DNA from 3 places in the Bacillus sp. 1NLA3E genome. Region 3 is predicted to be linked to each of the others. Evidence: riboswitches for the same ligand, from Rfam matches in the RefSeq annotation. Region 3 holds a riboswitch; each other region holds the start of a gene.

Region 1 (3,283 bases), 640 kb from region 3:
GCTCATCAATTTTATTTCCAAGCATTTCCGCATACCGAGTAGCTGGAAGCGGTAAGAATGGAGATCCGAAGCAAGTTGAGAAAGTTGCTTCAGGAGATGTAACTCCACGCTCTGTTCCTGCTAGTTTAGAAGTATAACCACTTAAGAAATGGTACATAGCTTGTTCTTTAGTAAGCTTCGAGATTGGAGGTAATACTCCAAAAGCATCAGCTGTTAAGAAAATAATGGTATTAGGATGACCAGCAACACTTGGATCAACAATATTGCTAATTGCTTGTAATGGATAAGCTGCACGAGTGTTTTCTGTTAAGGTAGTGTCATCATAATCGGCGATACGGCTTTCGTCGTCAAGAACAACATTTTCAAGGACAGAACCAAAGCGGATTGCATCAAAAATTTGTGGTTCTTTTTCACGAGATAAATTGATGCATTTTGCATAACAACCGCCTTCAATATTGAAGACACCATTTGCTGACCAACCATGCTCGTCGTCACCGATTAATTTACGGTCTGGGTCTGCTGATAAAGTTGTTTTCCCAGTTCCAGAAAGACCAAAGAATAAAGCAACATCGCCTTCTGCCCCAACATTTGACGAACAGTGCATAGATAGAATTCCGCTTTCAGGAAGCAAGTAATTCATAATAGAAAAAATCGATTTTTTGATTTCTCCAGCATATTCTGTACCGCCAATTAAAACTGTTCTGCGTTCGAAAGAAATAATGATAAAGGTTTCTGACGCAGTACCATCAACAGCAGGATCTGCTTTAAAGTTAGGTGCGCAGATAACCGAAAATGCATTATTGTGCTCTTCTAGTTCTTTTTCGTCTGGACGAATGAATAATTGATGAGAAAAAAGATTATGCCAAGCATACTCATTGATTATTTGGATTGGCAAACGATATTTTTTATCTGCCCCTGCGAAACCACGGAAGACAAAAACTTCCTCTTGTTTTTGTAAATAAGTTACGACTTTATTGTAAAGCTTTGAAAATGCTTCTTCAGAGATCGGTGTATTTATAGAACCCCATTCGACCTTGTCCTTTGATGAAGCTTCTTCTACAATATACTTGTCTTTAGGTGAACGGCCAGTATATTTTCCAGTGGTGGCACGGACAGCGCCAGTTGATGAAATAATTCCTTCTTTTCGCTCTAATACTTTTTCAACTAACTGGGGAACTGAAAGTTGAATCTTAATGTTATTACCACTTAATAATTTACTTAGTTCATTAGAAATACTTACAGAATTCATCTGATAAATACCTTCCTTTATCAAATATTTTTGAGTGTTGTGAATAGTATAACACATTCGAGTTAATAATCTATACTATTAACTCGATTTTTAAAAAAATTATAGTTCACCTTATCATTCTTTAGTTAAATAACGTTGTTAATTAAACTAATAAGTTAAATAGGTTATCCTGTATTGTGTTATGAGGGTCAATCATGCACAACGATGCTAAATTCCATTATTATATAATTAGTGAACATTTATAAAAAACGATTGACATCATTTGACACTATACGGTATTATTCAACCTTGAACGGATACTCTCTTATCCTGAGCTGGTGGAGGGACAGGCCCAATGAAACCCAGCAACCTGCTATAAAAGAAAACCGAGATTAATCTCTCTGACAAACTTTCTTTCTAGCAAGGTGCTAACCTGACGCAAGGCATATGACCTTGAACGATAAGAGTGAAAGGCGCAAATTAGTTTGCTCAAAACCTTTCCTCATTTAAAAGGAAGGGTTTTTTATTTTGTCGCCTTTTAAATGGAAAACATGTGTGCTTTTAATAATCCCAGGTCTATATAGTTCATACACGATAAATTGGGATAAGAACTCCATGTTTATTTCATACTACATAGGGAATGAGTACCGTATCAATCTGAGGTTAATATAAGGGGTTCAGCTGTTAATCTCGTTATAAGGAAAAGGAGGAATTCAGATGTCCACAAAACGTCGTTTGTTCACTTCTGAATCAGTAACTGAAGGTCATCCAGATAAGATGTGTGACCAAATTTCTGATTCCATTTTAGATGCTATTTTAGCGAAGGATGCTAATGCCCGTGTTGCTGCTGAAACTTCAGTAACAACTGGATTAGTTCTAGTTGCTGGCGAAATTACTACATCTACTTATGTGGATATTCCAAAGATTGTTCGTGAAACGATTAAAGGTATCGGGTACGATCGTGCTAAATATGGTTTTGATTCTGAGACTTGTGCGGTTTTAACTTCTATTGGTGAACAAAGTCCTGATATTGCTATGGGTGTTAATCAGGCCCTTGAAGCACGTGAAGGTCTAATGTCTGATGAAGAAATCGAAGCAATTGGAGCAGGAGACCAAGGCTTAATGTTTGGCTATGCTTGTAATGAAACAAAAGAGCTTATGCCACTCCCAATTTCGCTTGCACACAAGCTTGCTCGTCGATTAGCAGAAGTGCGTAAGGATAAAGTTCTTGAGTACCTTCGTCCAGATGGAAAAACTCAAGTAACTGTGGAATATGATGAAAATGACAAGCCAGTTCGTATTGATACAATTGTCATCTCAACTCAGCATAATCCTGAGGTAATGTTAGAGCAAATTCAACGCAATTTAAAGGAATATGTTATCAATCCGGTTGTTCCAAAAGAACTAATCGATGAAAATACAAAGTATTTTATTAATCCAACTGGACGTTTCGTTATTGGCGGTCCTCAAGGAGATGCTGGTCTTACTGGTCGTAAAATTATCGTTGATACTTATGGTGGCTATGCTCGTCACGGCGGTGGCGCGTTTTCTGGTAAAGATCCAACAAAAGTTGACCGTTCTGCTGCTTATGCTGCACGTTATGTTGCGAAAAACATTGTTGCTGCTGGTCTCGCTGAAAAGTGCGAAGTTCAGCTTGCTTATGCGATTGGCGTTGCACGACCTGTATCGATTGCTGTTGATACATTTGGAACAGGAAAAGTAAGTGAGAATGTTCTCGTTGACCTCGTACGCAACAACTTTGACCTTCGTCCTGCTGGAATCATCAAAATGCTAGATCTTCGTCGTCCCATTTATAAGCAAACGGCTGCTTACGGCCACTTTGGAAGAACAGATGTTGATCTTCCATGGGAACGTACCGATAAAGCAGAAGGCATATTAAAACAAGCTAACCTATAAAAGAAAAACGGGGGGGTTACACGAAAGTGTAACTCCTGTTTTTTATTTTAGGTCTATTTTATGTTATTATATTGAGTATGATTTTAAAAAGAGAAGAATCAAATTAAATGATGAGAGTCCTCCTATTTGCTAGTGGAC
Region 2 (3,283 bases), 1.6 Mb from region 3:
CAGCGAAAACTGGTATCTTTACTTTTGAGATAAAGGAACGTAATATTTCTTCATTTTTTAACTCGAATGAGAACACAGCTCCAGCACTAAGTGCTTGCTTTTGTTGAATATCATATTGTGGGTGGTCGATTAGCCCGGGATAGTACACCTTCTCAACTAAAGGATGTGTTTGTAAAAATGCAGCAATTTTTGCGGCAGATTTAACAGAGTGTTCTAAGCGGACATGAAGGGTCTTTAATCCTCTAAGGACAAGCCATGCATCTTGAACTCCTAATATTGCCCCAAAGGCATTCTGTAAGTAACCAAGCCTTTTAGCAAGTTCCTCATCTTTAACAACAGCTAACCCAGCAACAACATCACTGTGCCCTGAAAGGAATTTAGTGGCGCTATGTAGGACGATATCGGCCCCAAGATCTAGCGGACGTTGTAATGCAGGAGTAAGAAATGTGTTGTCAACAAAAGTTAGGGCTCCATTTTGTTTTGCTAACTCACTAATGGCTTTGATATCAGTCACTTTTAACAATGGATTGGAAGGCGTCTCCACATAAAAAAGTTTTGTATTTGGTTGGATCGCCTGTTTTACTTTCTCAAGGTTCGTCATATCCACGAAGGTATGCTCAATACCAAAACGGGTTAAGACTTCGGTTACCATACGGAATGTTCCACCATAAACATCTTCTGTGATAACGACATGATCATCTTGTGATAAAAGGAGGAAGGCAGTCGAAATAGCTGCCATGCCAGATGAAAAGGCGAATCCCCGAGTACCTCCTTCTAATTCTGCAATCACTTCCTCTAACGCTTCCCTTGTTGGATTTAGACTGCGGCTGTAATCATATTTTCCAAACTGATCAACATCAAACTGATGAAACGTAGAGGCGTGTTGGATTGGGACACTCACCGCACCTGTTGTTGGATCAATTTTATGGCTATTGTGAAGTAATCGTGTTTCAAATGAATAAGTGTTCTCTTCCATTAAACTTCTACCTCCGTTTTTGCATTCTTTAATGCATAGCTTAAGTCTTCAATAATATCTTCTGAGTCCTCTAAACCAACTGAAAAACGTAATAACCTATTACAGACACCCGTTTCTAACCTAATGTGTTCAGGAATGTCAGCATGTGTTTGAGTTGCTGGATATGTAATGAAACTCTCAACTCCACCTAGGCTTTCTGCAAAGGATATTAGCCTCATGTTCTGTAAAAATGGATTTACCCATGATTCATCTTTAATTCGGAAGGAGACCATTCCTCCTTTTCCAGGGTACAAGACATCCACGATATCCTCATGTGCTGTTAAGAATTGGACGATTTCTTTTGCATTTTTTTCATGTCGGTCCATCCGAAGGGATAGTGTTTTCATGCCCCTCATTAATAGCCATGAGTCAAATGGACTCAACACAGCGCCAGTAGCATTATGAAATAGAGAGAGGGATTCACATAGTTCTTTCCCTCTTGCCACAATCAAACCTGCGAGGACATCATTATGCCCTCCAAGATATTTCGTAGCACTATGGATGACAATATCAGCTCCTAAATTAAGCGGCTTTTGAAGAAGTGGTGTAAAGAACGTGTTATCAACGATCAATAATATCCCATATTCTTTCGCAAGTGCTGCAACGGCACTAATGTCTGTTTGTTCCATTAAAGGATTTGTTGGGGTTTCAAGAAAAATCGCTTTTGTCTTGGGAGAAATGTGTTTGGATATATCTTCAGGGTCTTTGGTATTAACATAATGACATGTTAATCCCCATTTTTTAAAACCCTGCTCTAATAGGCGATAGGTCCCGCCATATAAGTCTTTGGAAACAATCCATTCGTCTCCTGCCTGAAAAATGGAAAGGATGGTTAGGATGGCGGCCATTCCTGAACTACAAGCATAGCCATGGTCGCCATTTTCTAAGTTTGCTATTGCTTGCTCGAGGATTTGACGAGTTGGATTTCCAGTACGGATATAGTCAAAACCTGTTGATTGTCCAATTCCTTCATGTCGGTATGCTGTTGAAAAATAGACCGGGGGATTCACTGTTCCCGTTGTTTGTTCACTCCGATTACCAATTTGCGCTAGTACTGTATCAATTTTGTACATGGCCGCCACTCCTTCGTAGAAAAAATAAAAAAAAGCCCTCTTGTAAGAAGAAGACTTTAGTGTTTAATGAAAAATCAGCCGTTCTTCTTATCTTTCAAGTTTTATAAAACTTGCTGGAGTTAGCACCTTTTCAATGGTAAAAACATTGATGGTTGCTGAGGTGTCATCGGGCCATACCCTCGACCTCTCTGGATAAGAAATTAATTATTTAATTTTTTCTAAACTTTACTATAAAACCTATTGAAAAGTCAATTACTTTTATTAAATATTCGATTTATTAAGAAAATAATTATTTCGATAGAAGAAAAATCTATTGAACGGATTAGGTTTTTTAAAAAATAAAGGCTCTGTTAAACTAGAATGTTGATTTCCGTTCCAGGCGCTTCGCTTTACGCGGGGTGGGCGGTGAGCCTCCTCGGCTCTAAAGCGCCTGCGGGGTCTCACCTGTCCCACTGCTCCCGCAGGAGTCTCGCGCCTTCCACTCCAATCAACATTGTGCAAAAAAACAACATTGTGCTTTAACACAGCCAAAATAAATTATCTCTCAACCTTCATTAAGCAGGGTGGGGGACATGCAAGGGGAAAAAAAGGTATGATAAGTAAAAGGGGAGACTTGATTAATGGTTAATACAAATCTTGGTCAATATCAAAATCCACATAAAGGCCTCCCGTTGGTGAAACTTTTAAAAAGAGTAAGTTTTATCGTCCTAGGGTCAACGCTAATGGGCATAGGTCTTGAGGAATTTTTAGTACCGAATATGATTTTAGATGGGGGCATTGTTGGAGTTTCAATTATCCTTTCACATTTTACTGGATGGAGATTAGGCTCTATTATTTTTGCGCTAAATATTCCATTTTTCTTTATTGGATACAAGCAAATCGGAAAGACTTTTGCACTGTCCACCTTGCTTGGAATAACTGTTTTATCGATTACAACAGGCTATTTACATAGTTTTCCGGTGTTAACCGAGGATTTATTACTGGCAACAGTATTTGGTGGAATTGTTTTAGGGATTGGTGTAGGCATGGTCATTCGCTATGGTGGCTCTTTAGATGGAACGGAAATCATGGCGATATTATTAACTAAAAAGCTACCTTTTTCAGTTGGTGAAATGATTATGTTTTTTAATCTATTTATTTTTACATATGGAGGATTTGTTTTTGGATGGGAGCGTGCAATGTACTCATCCATTGC
Region 3 (3,283 bases):
CATCGAAATAGGCGACGGTTTGGAATGCATTGGCATCAAGCTCGCCTTCTGCAAGAGCGGTGTTAGGAGCCACATAGTCTGAGAACTTAACGATTTCAACGTCAATTCCTTCTTTCTCAGCCTTTTTCGCTACAAAGTCCCAAATCCGAGTATCCGTTCCACTAATTCCAAGCTTGACCTTAACTGATTCATTGCTTTCTTTGTTTACTTTGTTTTCTTTGCCTTGTGTAGTTTCAGAGCAACCAGCACCAAGTACCGCCAATGTAAAAATAATGATTGATAATAATAACTTTTTCATGTTGTTTCCTCCTAGTTATCTTCGTCTGATTTTTTTTGCTAAAATATTTCCTAATGATTGTAGTCCTTGAACGATCACAATCAGGATTCCTACTGTAATGAGCATCGTGATGGTATCAAAACGCTGGTAACCATATGTAATGGCCAAATCACCAAGACCGCCTCCGCCGACTGCTCCAGCCATCGCTGATGCACCAACGAGACCAATGGTGGCAATCGTGAATGCCAGAACCAGCGAGCTGAGCGCTTCTGGAATGAGGAATTTGAAAATAATTTGCCACGGGGTGGCACCCATTGCTTCCGCCGCTTCAATAACACCGGGATCCACTTCCAGCAAGGAGTTTTCTACCAATCTTGCAATATATGGTCCGGCATAGAAGACGAGCGGGACGATTGCCGCTGCGGTTCCAATTGATGTTCCGACAATCAGCCTTGTCACGGGAATGATCGCCACCAGCAAAATAATGAACGGAACCGATCGAAAAATATTAATAATGCCACTCAATACATTAAAAAATGGCACATTCTCAAGCAACTGATTTCTCCGTGTTACGACTAACAAGATTCCCAGTGGCAGCCCAAGTATGGCTGAGAATAGGAGCGAGAAGGCGACCATTTGAATCGTTTCGACTAAAGCAGAAATGATTTGCTCTGAATTAACTAGCATGTGCGTTCACTTCCTTTATGCTTATTTCCTTCTGGTTGATATAAGTTAAAGCACGGAGAATCTCTTTGTCTGTTCCTTGGAATTCAACAATTAAGTTTCCAAAGGGTGTGCCTTGAAGCTCGGTAATATTTCCAAACAAGACATTGATATGAATATCAAACTTTTTGGCAAGTTCTGAAAGGAGCGGCTGCCCCGCTGAATTGCCGACAAAGTTAATTCGAAAGACCTTTAGCATACCTGCGTGTTTTTGAATGAGTTCTTTAATCGAATCAGGGAGTTGATCGTTCATGACTGAGCTGACAAAGTTCTTGGCCGTCTTTGTTTTTGGTGCGGAAAAGACGTCAAATACTGTGCCTTCTTCAATGATTTTGCCAGCTTCAATCACAGCTACTCGGTCGCAAATTTCTCTGATAACCGCCATTTCGTGAGTGATGATGAGGATGGTGATGTTGTATTCCTTATTGATTTTTTTCAATAGCTGTAGGATCGAGCCTGTCGTTTGCGGATCGAGTGCTGACGTTGCCTCATCACAAAGGAGAATCGAAGGCTGGGTCGCCAATGCTCGCGCTATCCCGATTCGCTGTTTTTGCCCTCCAGAGAGCTGGTCGGGATAATAATCTGCTTTGTCGGCCAACCCGACAAATTCTAGTAATTCCTGAACACGTTTCTTGATGGTATCCTTGGGAACTTTGGAAAGAGTGAGCGGCATGGCCACGTTGGCAAAGACGGTTTTTGAGTTTAATAGATTAAAGTGTTGAAAAACCATCCCGATATTTTTCCTGATTTCCCGGATATATTTGATGGAAAGGGAGGTCAGGTCGTGGTTATTGACGATGACTTTCCCAGAGGTCGGCCGCTCTAACGAGTTTACACATCGGATTAGTGAACTTTTGCCTGCACCACTGAAGCCGATGACTCCGAAAATCTCCCCCTTATTGATTTTTAAATTAACTCCATCGAGCGCGGCAACCCGCTGCCCGCCACTTTCATAAACCTTTTTTAGACTCTGAAATTCGATCATGTAGCATGACCCCTTTTTGGGAAACTTCCCGTTTTTGGTAAAATAAAAACCCTCTTCTAGAAATAAGAAGAGGGTATGCCAATGCAAAATAAAGGCAAGAAGCTCTTCTTATCTCCCAAGCGATCTGCTTGCTGGATTTGGCACAGTCTCCAATTGGATTCCGCTGCCGAGGTGTCATAGGGCCAGTCCCTCAACCTCTCTGGATAAGAAAATGATTATTCAATTAAAATAAAAAACCTCTTCTTGAAAAAGAAGAGGGCAAATTGATAAAATACGTTAGTCCTCTTCTTATCTCTCAAGTTTTACTTGCTGGATTTGGCACAGAATCAGTAAAGCTCCGCTGCCGAGGTGTCATAGGGCCAGTCCCTCAACCTCTCTTGATAAGAAGTAATTTCGAATTATTTAATTATTTTTTTAACTTGTGTATTAATTTAACGCAAGAAAAACAAAATGTCAAATTTTTTTCTAATGGGGATGCAAAATAAGTCGTCAACTCTTACCTAAAACAGATTTAATAATGATTTCATTTCGCTTAACGTTGACGGGGTTAGCAAGTGTATCGCCAATTGGGCATTTGCTTTCTACAAATGTTACAAATTCTTCTACTCTATCTCTTGGCGCATCTGTTTCAATATGAATGTTGTAGCGAATATCACTATATCCTGGTCGTACATCAGACAAATTCAAAAAACCGTCGGTATTAAGCTCTCCTTCAACCTCTATCCAAAGTTTTTCTAAGTTGATTTTAAATTTTTTAGCATACACCCGGGCGACAATAGCTTGACATGCCCCTAATGCAGATAGTGCCAACTCAACAGGATTCATTCCTGTATCAGTTCCACCGAGTTCTTTTGGCTCGTCAATTGTAATCTCAAAATTTCTCGACCGTACTTTAACTTGGACTCCGTCTTGTAAATGAGCAGTAGCTTTGAATAATGTTTTGGGCATATTAAAGACCTACCTTTCTCAATTTAAAAACTATCGACCTCACCTACGATTATAGACTTCTATTTTCCCAAATTGTATTAATAACATGCTAACTCTTAAATAATATTGGAAAGAATAGGGGGAGGTTAACGGAGTAAATTATACATCTTAACAGAGTCTTCACCATTTTTAATTAATATTGTAGAAGTTAATTAATAAATAATCTTTAATATATAATGTAGGTAGGCTAAAGTGTACCTTTTATGTTATCTAGCAAAGGAGTGTTGGTATATCGAGGGGCCAAATAATGAGCTTGTACCTAAGGGGGAAATGGGTGTGGTTAAGGTGAAGAGAGATTTTGCCAGTTTTAT

What was found. A riboswitch is a leader RNA that binds a small molecule or an ion and turns the genes downstream of it on or off. The one in region 3 is predicted to bind S-adenosylmethionine.
Region 1: linked by a shared signal. The riboswitch ahead of metK (methionine adenosyltransferase) and the one ahead of B1NLA3E_RS21475 (methionine ABC transporter ATP-binding protein) in region 3 are both predicted to bind S-adenosylmethionine.
Region 2: linked by a shared signal. The riboswitch ahead of B1NLA3E_RS13465 (methionine biosynthesis PLP-dependent protein) and the one ahead of B1NLA3E_RS21475 (methionine ABC transporter ATP-binding protein) in region 3 are both predicted to bind S-adenosylmethionine.

The regions. Positions count from the first base shown of each region.
Region 1 is NC_021171.1:3,838,617-3,841,899, reverse strand. It holds gene pckA (phosphoenolpyruvate carboxykinase (ATP)) at 1-1,249, opposite strand, end outside; SAM riboswitch class I at 1,551-1,695, shown strand; gene metK (methionine adenosyltransferase) at 1,946-3,145, shown strand.
Region 2 is NC_021171.1:2,845,746-2,849,028, reverse strand. It holds gene metC (cystathionine beta-lyase) at 1-976, opposite strand, end outside; gene B1NLA3E_RS13465 (methionine biosynthesis PLP-dependent protein) at 976-2,088, opposite strand; SAM riboswitch class I at 2,173-2,287, opposite strand; gene B1NLA3E_RS13460 (YitT family protein) at 2,709-3,283, shown strand, end outside.
Region 3 is NC_021171.1:4,475,008-4,478,290, reverse strand. It holds gene B1NLA3E_RS21485 (MetQ/NlpA family ABC transporter substrate-binding protein) at 1-298, opposite strand, end outside; gene B1NLA3E_RS21480 (methionine ABC transporter permease) at 314-964, opposite strand; gene B1NLA3E_RS21475 (methionine ABC transporter ATP-binding protein) at 954-1,985, opposite strand; SAM riboswitch class I at 2,091-2,195, opposite strand; SAM riboswitch class I at 2,271-2,372, opposite strand; gene B1NLA3E_RS21465 (OsmC family protein) at 2,475-2,933, opposite strand; gene psiE (phosphate-starvation-inducible protein PsiE) at 3,243-3,283, shown strand, end outside.